DNA from 2 places in the Mesorhizobium sp. genome. Region 2 is predicted to be linked to the other one. Evidence: riboswitches for the same ligand, from Rfam matches in the RefSeq annotation. Region 2 holds a riboswitch; the other holds the start of a gene.
What was found. Region 2 has a riboswitch for S-adenosylmethionine ahead of ACO07C_RS12755 (O-succinylhomoserine sulfhydrylase). Riboswitches for the same ligand answer to the same signal wherever they lie in the genome.
Positions count from the first base shown of each region.

Region 1 (4,679 bases), 1.8 Mb from region 2:
CCCGGGCCGCAGATCGTCGAATATCTGCGGAAGATCGATGCCACGCTACAGCCTTTCGGCGGTCGCTTTATCGTGCATGGCGGCGACGTCGAGGTCGTCGAGAACAGTTGGCCGGGACATCTCATTGTCATCGAGTTTCCCGACAGGGATCATGTGCGCGGATGGTACCATTCGCCCGCCTACCAGGAGATCCTGGCGCTGCGCACGGGCAATTCCCAGTCCGACGTCGTCTTTGCAGATGGCGTCAGCCATCCGCACAAGGCGACTGATGTCCTTGGGTAGCCGCCGGGCCGACAGCGGCCGGTTATCGTCTCAGCAGGAACACCGCCTGCTGGCCGAAGAAATTCCAGAACCACCACGGCATCGACAGGCCGATCTTCTGGCCGCTGGCGTCGAGCGCGGTTGCCTTTTCAACCGTGGCTCCGAGCTCGTCGCACAGATTGACGAAGTCGCGGATGGTGCAGAAGTGGATATTGGGCGTGTCGTACCATGAATAGGGCAGGTCCTTGGTCACCGGCATGCGGCCGTTGAGGAACAATGACAGGCGGACCCGCCAATGGCCGAAATTCGGAAAGGAGACGATCGCGCGCTCGCCGATCCTGAGCAGTTCGTCGAGCACCAGCTTGGGATTGCGGGTTGCCTGCAGGGTCTGTGACAGCACGACGAAATCAAAACCCTTGTCGGGATAGAATTCGAGGTCCTTGTCGGCGTCTCCCTGGATGACGGACAGGCCGCGCGCCACGCATTCGTTGACGCCGCGCTGCGACAGTTCCAGGCCGCGGCCATCGACCTGCTTGGTGTCCTGCAGCAGTTCCAGCAGCGAGCCGTCGCCGGAACCGACGTCGAGCACCCGCGACCGCGGCGGGATGAGGTTGGCGACGACCTCGAGGTCGACGCGCTGTGTGTCGTTGACGCTCATGGCTTGAGCCCTCTTGCCCGCGCGGCCGAGCCGATGAAGCCGTTGATGGCGGCGAAAAGTTCCGGCTCGTCGAGCAGGAAGGCGTCGTGGCCACGATCGGTTTCGATCTCGACGAAGGAAACGGATGCGCCGGCGGCGTTCAGCGCGTGGACGATCGAGCGGCTCTCCTCGGTCGGAAACAGCCAGTCCGAGGTGAAGGAGACCAGGCAGAACTTGGTCTTGGTGCCGGCAAAAGCATCGGCCAGCCGGCCGCCATGGTCGGCGGCAAGGTCGAAATAGTCCATGGCCCGCGTCATGTAGAGATAGGAATTGGCGTCGAAACGGTCGACGAAGGTCATGCCTTGGTGGCGCAAATAGCTTTCGATCTGAAAATCGGCGTCGAAGCCGAAGGTCAGCGCTTCGCGATCCTGCAGGTTGCGACCGAACTTCCGATGCAGGGCCGCTTCCGACAGATAGGTGATGTGGGCGGCCATGCGCGCCACGGCCAGGCCCTTTTCCGGCCGCTTGCCATAGTCGAAATACTTTCCGCCATGCCAATCCGGATCGGCCATCACCGCCTGCCTGCCGACCTCGTGGAAGGCGATGTTCTGCGAGGAATGACGTGCACCGGTGGCGATCGGCAGCGCCGAGAAAACCCGGTCTGAATAGGTTGATGCCCATTCCAGCACCTGCATGCCGCCCATCGAGCCGCCAAGCACGCAAAACAGGGTTTCGATGCCGAAATGTTCGACCAGCATCAGTTGCGCGCGTACCATGTCGGGGATGGTGATGATCGGCAGGTCGAGCCCGTAGGGCTTGCCGGTGGCGGGGTTGGTCGAGGCCGGACCGGTGGAGCCCAGGCAGCCGCCGATGACGTTGGAGCAGATGACGAAGAAGCGGTTGGTGTCGATGATCTTGCCGGGGCCGATCAGCACTTCCCACCAGCCTGGCTTGCCGGTGACGGGATTGGTGTTGGCGACATGCTGGTCGCCGGTCAACGCGTGGCAGACGAGAATGGCGTTGGAGCGCGCATCGTTGAGCGTGCCGTAGGTCTGGTAGGCAATCTGGAACGGCGACAGCACGCTGCCTGCATCGAGCTTGAGCGGCTTGTCGGGGCCGAAGAGCAGCACCGGGCTCGACGGCTGGTCGGCTTCGTTGTTGGTTTTTCCAGCGCGCAGAGCGGCCATCGCATCCATCTCACACTTTGATCCGCATCAGCCTTTCGAGACCGATGCGGTATCCGGCCGGAGCGGACAATAAAAAACCGGCAATGCCGTCGCAAAGCCGGTTACAGGATGCAAACGGCCCTTTAGCAAGTTGTTTAACGTGGCTGCAAGCCGACCGGCCAAATCACCACGGAATCTCATTGCCCTTCTAGAACTCGGCCGCCTTGCCGTCAATGCCGACCGCTGGGCCGACTGCTACACCGACTGCTGGACTGAGCCCTGGCACCACTGCCACCTCTCGACATTGGCGGCCATGGCTTGTATTTCCGCTGCGGCTTCCAGGCGGAAGCGTTCTCGACGGATTTTGCGACATGAGCCAGATATCGGACAAGGCACGTCCAACCCCACGCGCGGGCATCATGGACATCGAGGCCTACGTGCCCGGCAAGAGCGCCGCGCCGGCTGGCGTCGCCAAGGTCTTCAAACTGTCGTCCAACGAGAACCCGCTCGGTCCATCGCCCAAGGCGATCGAGGCCGCGCGGGAGATCGCCGGAAAGCTCGACATCTATCCCGACGGCACCGCAAGGAGACTGCGCGAAGCGATCGCCGAGGTGCATGGCCTCAATGCGCAGAACATCATCTGCTCCAACGGTTCCGACGAGATTCTCGGCTTGTTGGCGCAGACCTATCTCGCGCCGGGCGACGAAGCTGTCTTCACCGAACACGCCTTCATGGTCTACAAGATCTACATCCAGTCGGCGGGTGCGAAGCCGGTCGCGGTCAGGGAGACCGAAGAGCGCGCCGACATCGACGCGATCCTTGCCGCCGTCACGCCGCGCACGAAGATCGTGTTTCTGGCCAACCCAAACAATCCGACCGGCACCTATGTGCCGTTCCAGGAGGTGCGTCGCCTGCATGCCAGCCTGCCCAGGCATGTGCTGCTGGTGCTGGACGCCGCCTATGCCGAATATGTCCGCCGCAACGACTATGAAGCCGGCATCGAGCTGGTCGGCGGCGCCGAGAACGTGGTGATGACCCGCACCTTCTCCAAGATCGGCCTGGGTGGCGCGCGGATCGGCTGGATGTATGCGCCGATGCATATCGTCGACGCGATCAACCGGGTGCGTGGTCCCTTCAATGTCAACGCGACGGCGATCGAGGCCGGCATCGCGGCGATCCGCGACCGCGACCATGTCGAGCGCAGCGTGGCGCACAACGAGACCTGGCTCACATGGCTGAGCGAGGAGTTGACAAAACTTGGGCTGCGGGTGACGCCCAGCGTCGGCAATTTCATCCTCATCCATTTTCCCGACGACCAGAAACATTCGGCGGCGCAGGCGGACGAATACCTGACCGCGCGCGGCTATATCCTGCGGCGCGTTTCCGGCTACGGCTTCCCCAACGCGCTTCGCATGACCGTCGGTACCGAAGAGGCCAATCGCGGCGTTATCGCCGCTCTCACGACATTCCTGAAAAGCTAGAACGCCATGACGTCACCCATGTTTGAAAAGATAGCGCTGGTCGGCATCGGCCTGATCGGCTCTTCGCTGGCGCGTGTCATCCGGCGCGAGGGCCTGGCTGGCCATGTCGCCATTTCGACACGCAGCACCGCGACGCTGGCGCGGGCGAAAGAACTGGGGCTGGGCGATTCCTACACCACGGATGCGGAGGAAGCGGTCCGCGATGCCGACCTGGTCATCGTCTCGGTGCCGGTCGGCTCGTCCGGCGCTGTCGCCGAGGAAATCGCGCCGGCGCTGAAGCCCGGCGCCATTCTCACCGATGTCGGCTCGACCAAGGCGTCGGTCATCGCGCAGATGCAGCCCTATGTGCCGGCGGGCGTGCATTTCATCCCGGGGCATCCGCTGGCGGGTACGGAAAAATCGGGTCCCGACGCGGGCTTTGCCGATCTCTTCGACAACCGCTGGTGCATCTTCACGCCGCTTCCCGACACCGACCCTGAAGCGCTGGAGCGGCTGTCGGAGTTCTGGCGCCGCTGCGGCTCCAACATCGACACGATGGATCCCCAGCACCACGACATGACGCTGGCCATCGTCTCGCATCTGCCGCATATCATCGCCTACAACATCGTCGGCACGGCTGACGATCTGGAGTCGGTGACCAAGTCCGAAGTCATCAAATACTCGGCCTCCGGTTTCCGCGACTTCACCCGTCTCGCCGCTTCCGATCCGACCATGTGGCGCGATGTCTGCCTGCACAACAAGGACGCCATCCTCGAAATGCTGGCGCGGTTCTCGGAGGATCTGGCTTCGCTGCAGCGGGCCATCCGCTGGGGCGACGGCGAGAAGCTGTTCGACCTGTTCACCCGCACCCGTGCGATACGACGGTCGATCATCGATGCCGGCCAGGACATCGACGTTCCCGATTTCGGCCGCCAGGCGGTCGAACATCCGGCCAAGGGCTAGGCCTGTCCAGCAGGCCAGTGTTCGGCGACCATCGCCAGCGTTTCGGCCCTGTCCGGTGCGCCCAGCCTGCCGCCGAAGCGCAGACATTTGAGCGCGGCCGCGGCGCTGGCGAAACGCAGCGCCTGCTCGATCGGTATCGCCTCCGCCAGCCCGACGGCGAAGGCGCCGTGGAAGACATCGCCGGCGGCCAGC
Region 1 covers NZ_OZ245860.1:4,424,635-4,429,313, forward strand. Annotated here, with positions in the region: gene ACO07C_RS21120 (DUF1330 domain-containing protein) at 1-282, shown strand, start outside; gene metW (methionine biosynthesis protein MetW) at 305-919, opposite strand; gene metX (homoserine O-acetyltransferase MetX) at 916-2,085, opposite strand; SAM riboswitch at 2,188-2,265, opposite strand; gene hisC (histidinol-phosphate transaminase) at 2,436-3,545, shown strand; gene ACO07C_RS21140 (prephenate/arogenate dehydrogenase family protein) at 3,552-4,487, shown strand; gene ACO07C_RS21145 (sugar kinase) at 4,484-4,679, opposite strand, start outside.
Region 1: it holds a riboswitch for S-adenosylmethionine, as region 2 does, so the genes downstream of both, metX (homoserine O-acetyltransferase MetX) here and ACO07C_RS12755 (O-succinylhomoserine sulfhydrylase) in region 2, are expected to answer to the same signal.

Region 2 (4,679 bases):
GGTACATCTCATGGCGGACCATCCCGGCCATGATGGCGCGGGACTGCATCCTGCCGGCCATGTGGGTGCGCGGATGGGTCGGCGGCGCCGTCGACTGGCGCGGCAATGCCATGACGATCGGCACCAAGGCCACCGAGCTGGAAGAAACGCCGTCCGGGGCCTGAAAGCAGCGGGCGGTACTGCCCGTGCGCTTACTTCACCGACTTCAGCGCCTGCTCGATATCCTCCAGCAGATCGTCGGCGTCCTCGAGACCGACCGACAGGCGCAGCGTGCCAGGCCCTATGCCCAGTTCGGCGCGCGCCTCGTCGCTCAGGTTCTTGTGCGTCGTGGTGGCCGGATGGGTGATCAGGCTCTTCGAGTCGCCTAGATTGTTCGAGATCAGCACGATGTCGAGCGCGTTCTGCAGGGCGAAAGCCGCCTGCTTGCCGCCCTTGACGTCGAGACAGATCAGCGTCGAGCCACCCGACATCTGCTTCTTGACGATATCGGCCTGCGGATGGTCGGCCCGGCCCGGATAGATGACCCGAGCGATTTCCGGCCTTTCGGCGAGGAAGTCGGCGATACGGCCTGCACTTTCGGTCTGCTGGCGCACGCGCAGCGGCAGCGTCTCCAGGCCCTTCAGCAGCGTCCAGGCATTGAAGGGCGACAGGCTGGGGCCGGTATGGCGGAAATAGTCGTGCAGGTTCTCGTCGATCCACTTCTTGTCCGACAGGATGACGCCGCCGAGGCAGCGGCCCTGGCCGTCTATGTGCTTGGTCGCCGAATAGACGACGATGTGGGCGCCGAGTTGCAGCGGTTTCTGTTGCAGCGGCGTGGCGAAGACATTGTCGACGACGAGCCGCGCGCCGATCGAATTGGCCAGCGAGGCGACGGCGGCGATATCGACCACCTCCAATGTCGGATTTGTTGGGCTCTCCAAGAAGAACAGCTTGGTGTTCGGCCTGACCGCTTGTTCCCAATTTGCGATGTCGGTACCGTCGACAAGCGTCGCTTCGATGCCGTATCGCGGCGCCAGCGTCTCGACCACCCAGCGGCAGGAGCCGAACAGTGCGCGCGCCGCCACGATGTGATCGCCGGCCTTGACGCTGCACAGAAGGGCCGCGGTCACCGCCGCCATTCCCGACGACGTGGCGCGCGCATCCTCGGCGCCTTCCAGCGCGCACATGCGCTTCTCGAACATGTCGACGGTCGGATTGGCGTATCGCGAATAGATGAAACCGGGTTCCTCGCCCTTGAATCGGGCTTCCGCCGCCTGCGCCGTTTCGTAAACGTAGCCTTGGGTCAGGTATATCGCCTCGGAGGTTTCACCGAAGCCGGAACGCAAGGTCCCGCTATGCACGAGTGCCGTCTGAGGCTTCCAGTTGCGCTTGTTGGTGCTCATCGCTTTTGTTCCAGACACAAAAAAACCGGCCGCGAAAGTCGCAACCGGTCCATACGGCCTTGCGGCCAACGGTCCTTTAGCGACTTGTTTAACGTGGCTGCAAGCCGACCGGCCAAATCACCACGGGATAACGACCCTTTAGACCCGCGCCGCGCTTGCGTCAATTGCCGGCTTCATTAAGAGGTTTGTACCAGCGGCTAAGGAGCAGAGCCTTGCGGCAGACAGGCATTCTTCCAGATCAGGATATTTCGGCGCTGTTCCAGTCGGGTGCGCTCACCTCGTCGCGCCCTCTGGATGTCGACCAGATCCAGCCGGCGAGCCTTGACCTGAGGCTAGGGGACAAGGCCTGGCGGGTGCGGGCTTCGTTCCTGCCCGGTCCCAATCACAAGGTCTCGGAAAAGCTCGACCGGCTAAAGCTGCACGAGATCAGCCTGGCAGAAGGCGCGGTGCTGGAAACGGGCTGCGTCTACATAGTGCCGCTGCTGGAGAGCCTGGCGCTTCCCGCCGACATTTCCGCTTCGGCCAATCCCAAGAGTTCGACGGGCCGACTGGACATCTTCACACGCGTCATGACTGATCGCGGCCACGAGTTCGACAAGATCGCCGCCGGCTATAACGGCCCGCTCTACCTGGAGGTAAGCCCTCGCACGTTCCCGATCGTGCTGCGCACCGGTTCGCGTCTGTCGCAGATACGCTTCCGCACCGGCAATGCGCTGCTGTCCGAGGCCGAGTTGCACGACCTGCATCGCAACGAGATGCTGGTCGCGACCGATCCGCCCAACATCTCCGGTGGTGGCATAGCGCTGTCGATCGACCTCAACGGTGACAAGGACGGTCTTGTCGGGTATCGCGGAAAGCATCACACGGGGCTGGTCGATGTCGACAAGCGCGCCGCGCAGGAGGTCGTCGATTTCTGGGAGCCGATCCATAAGAGCGGCGCCGGTGAACTCGTACTCGATCCCGATGAGTTCTACATCCTCGTCAGCCAGGAAGCGGTGCATGTGCCGCCGCTCTACGCTGCCGAAATGACGCCCTTCGACCCTCTGGTCGGCGAATTCCGCGTTCACTATGCCGGCTTCTTCGATCCGGGGTTTGGCCATTCGGCGGCCGGCGGCACCGGAAGCCGGGCCGTGCTCGAAGTGCGCAGCCATGAAGTGCCGTTCATCCTCGACCATGGGCAGATTGTCGGCAGACTGGTCTACGAACACATGCTGAAGCGGCCGCAGGCGCTCTACGGCACCGATCTCGGCTCCAACTACCAGGCGCAGGGCCTGAAACTCTCCAAGCACTTTCGCTCGGCGCGCTGACGCTGATGTCGTGAAGTTTCCGCGTTCAGCCGCGAAAGAGAGATTCTTTTGCGGCGCCAAGGCAGCCATGGAGCCCACCGATAAAGCGCAGTTCGCGTACGGTGAGGCGCTTCCTGCCCCAAAATCCTTTGGTTTGTTTCTCGTCGTCGAGCAAAGCGTTTGTGCCGGACTTCAAGGGGAACAGTTGCTTGTCGAGGCATCCGAAGACATAGGCTTTAGCGGAGTCGATGCCGCAGGCCTTGGCATTCCCGTCGAGTTTGTCGGCAGGTAGCGCGGAAGTTATGCGGTCCGCATTGCGCATAAGAAAGTTCACTTGCGTCTTCGAGTAACCGGTGGCCAGAAGCCGGCGGGTCATTGCCGACTGGGCTTCATGATAGGATTTCGGGCTGCAGCGCTGCGCGCCGTAAGCCATCGAGGAAGAACAGGCAAAGGCAAGCGCCAAGCCGGTGACCACAATAGCAAGCCGTCCCCGGTTCGTTTCCTTGCCCAACATTCCAGTCTCTCGTTACAGCGCCCTCACCGCCACCTTCACCGGCTGCTCGATCTCGAGCGGATTGCGTAGCGGCAAGCCGAAATCCTTGGCTTCGATCTCGAACACGTCGCCGGCTTCTGTGGTGATGCCGTCGGCGAAGGACAATGTCGCCGTGCCGAACATGTGCACGTGCACGTCGCCCGGCTGACGGAACGCCGAATATTTGAAGTGGTGATGTTCCAGGTTGGCGATCGTGTGCGACATGTTCGTTTCTCCCGACAGAAAGGGCTTTTCCCAAAGCACCGAGCCATCGCGATAGATGCGCGATGCGCCACGGATATCCGTTGGCAGATCGCCGATCAGGATTTCAGGTCCGAAAGAGGCGTTGCGCAGCTTTGAATGAGCGAGGAACAGATAGTTCACGCGCTCGGTAACGTGGTCCGAGAACTCGTTCGACAGCGTGAAGCCGATGCGGAATGGCGCGCCGTCGTCGCCGATGACGTAAATGCCGGCCACTTCCGGCTCCTCGCCGGCATCCTTGGCGAAGGCGGGCGAGAGGAGTGCGGCGCCGGGTGCAACCGCCATCGTGCCGTTGCCCTTGTAGAACCATTCAGGCTGGACCCCGACCTCGCCCTTGGCTGGCTTGCCCCCCTCCAGTCCCATGCGGAACATCTTCATGGAATCGGTAAGCTGTTCCTCGCCATCCTTGAGCTTCTTATGCATGGAATCGCGGGTCGCCGCGGAGCCGAGATGCGTCAGTCCGGTTCCGGTAAGGTGCAGGTGCGCGGGGTCAGGATGGTTGATGGGCGACAACAGCCGCCCCTTTTTGTATGCGGCGTCGAGGTCGACCGTCTCGCCATATCCCTTGCGTTCGATCAGCGCGACGAGCCCGGTGCCGGTGCGCGCGGCCTCCATGGCCAGAGAATAGACGCTGCGGGCGCCGTTGATGACCCGGGTCTTGCCGCCGGTACGGGCGACAACGCGGATTGTCTCGGCGTCGTCAAGGATCTGGGAGATCAGCATGATGAATCCTCTCAAGTGTAGTGGGCCGACCTGCCTGTCTGACAAGCCTTCTCCATCGTCGCTCGGACCTTGTCCGCGCCACGGGTTAAACTCTCTGTCCGGATTGCGCTCGCGGTGCTTGGTCCCTGGAGGGATTGTCCAGGCCGGCTATTTGCCGGCGATGCCGCGATGTGACCCGTACGCTGCCTGCTTTCTCTGGACCTCAGCCCTTGTTCTTGTTGTAGACGTCGAAGATCACAGCGCCCAGCAGGACAAGGCCCTTGACCACCTGCTGCCAATCGACGTTGACGCCCATGATCGACATGCCGTTGTTCATCACGCCCATGATGAAGCCGCCGACCACGGCGCCGATGACCTGGCCGACGCCGCCCATCGCCGAGGCGCCGCCGATGAACACGGCGGCGATGACGTCGAGCTCCGAGCCCAGACCCGCCGCCGGCACCGCCTGGCCAAGCCGCGCCGCGATGATCAGACCACCGAGCGCCGACAACACGC
Region 2 covers NZ_OZ245860.1:2,665,729-2,670,407, reverse strand. Annotated here, with positions in the region: gene ACO07C_RS12760 (ceramide glucosyltransferase) at 1-164, shown strand, start outside; gene ACO07C_RS12755 (O-succinylhomoserine sulfhydrylase) at 192-1,382, opposite strand; SAM riboswitch at 1,439-1,516, opposite strand; gene ACO07C_RS12750 (2'-deoxycytidine 5'-triphosphate deaminase) at 1,595-2,689, shown strand; gene ACO07C_RS12745 (hypothetical protein) at 2,715-3,182, opposite strand; gene araD1 (AraD1 family protein) at 3,195-4,184, opposite strand; gene mmsB (multiple monosaccharide ABC transporter permease) at 4,387-4,679, opposite strand, start outside.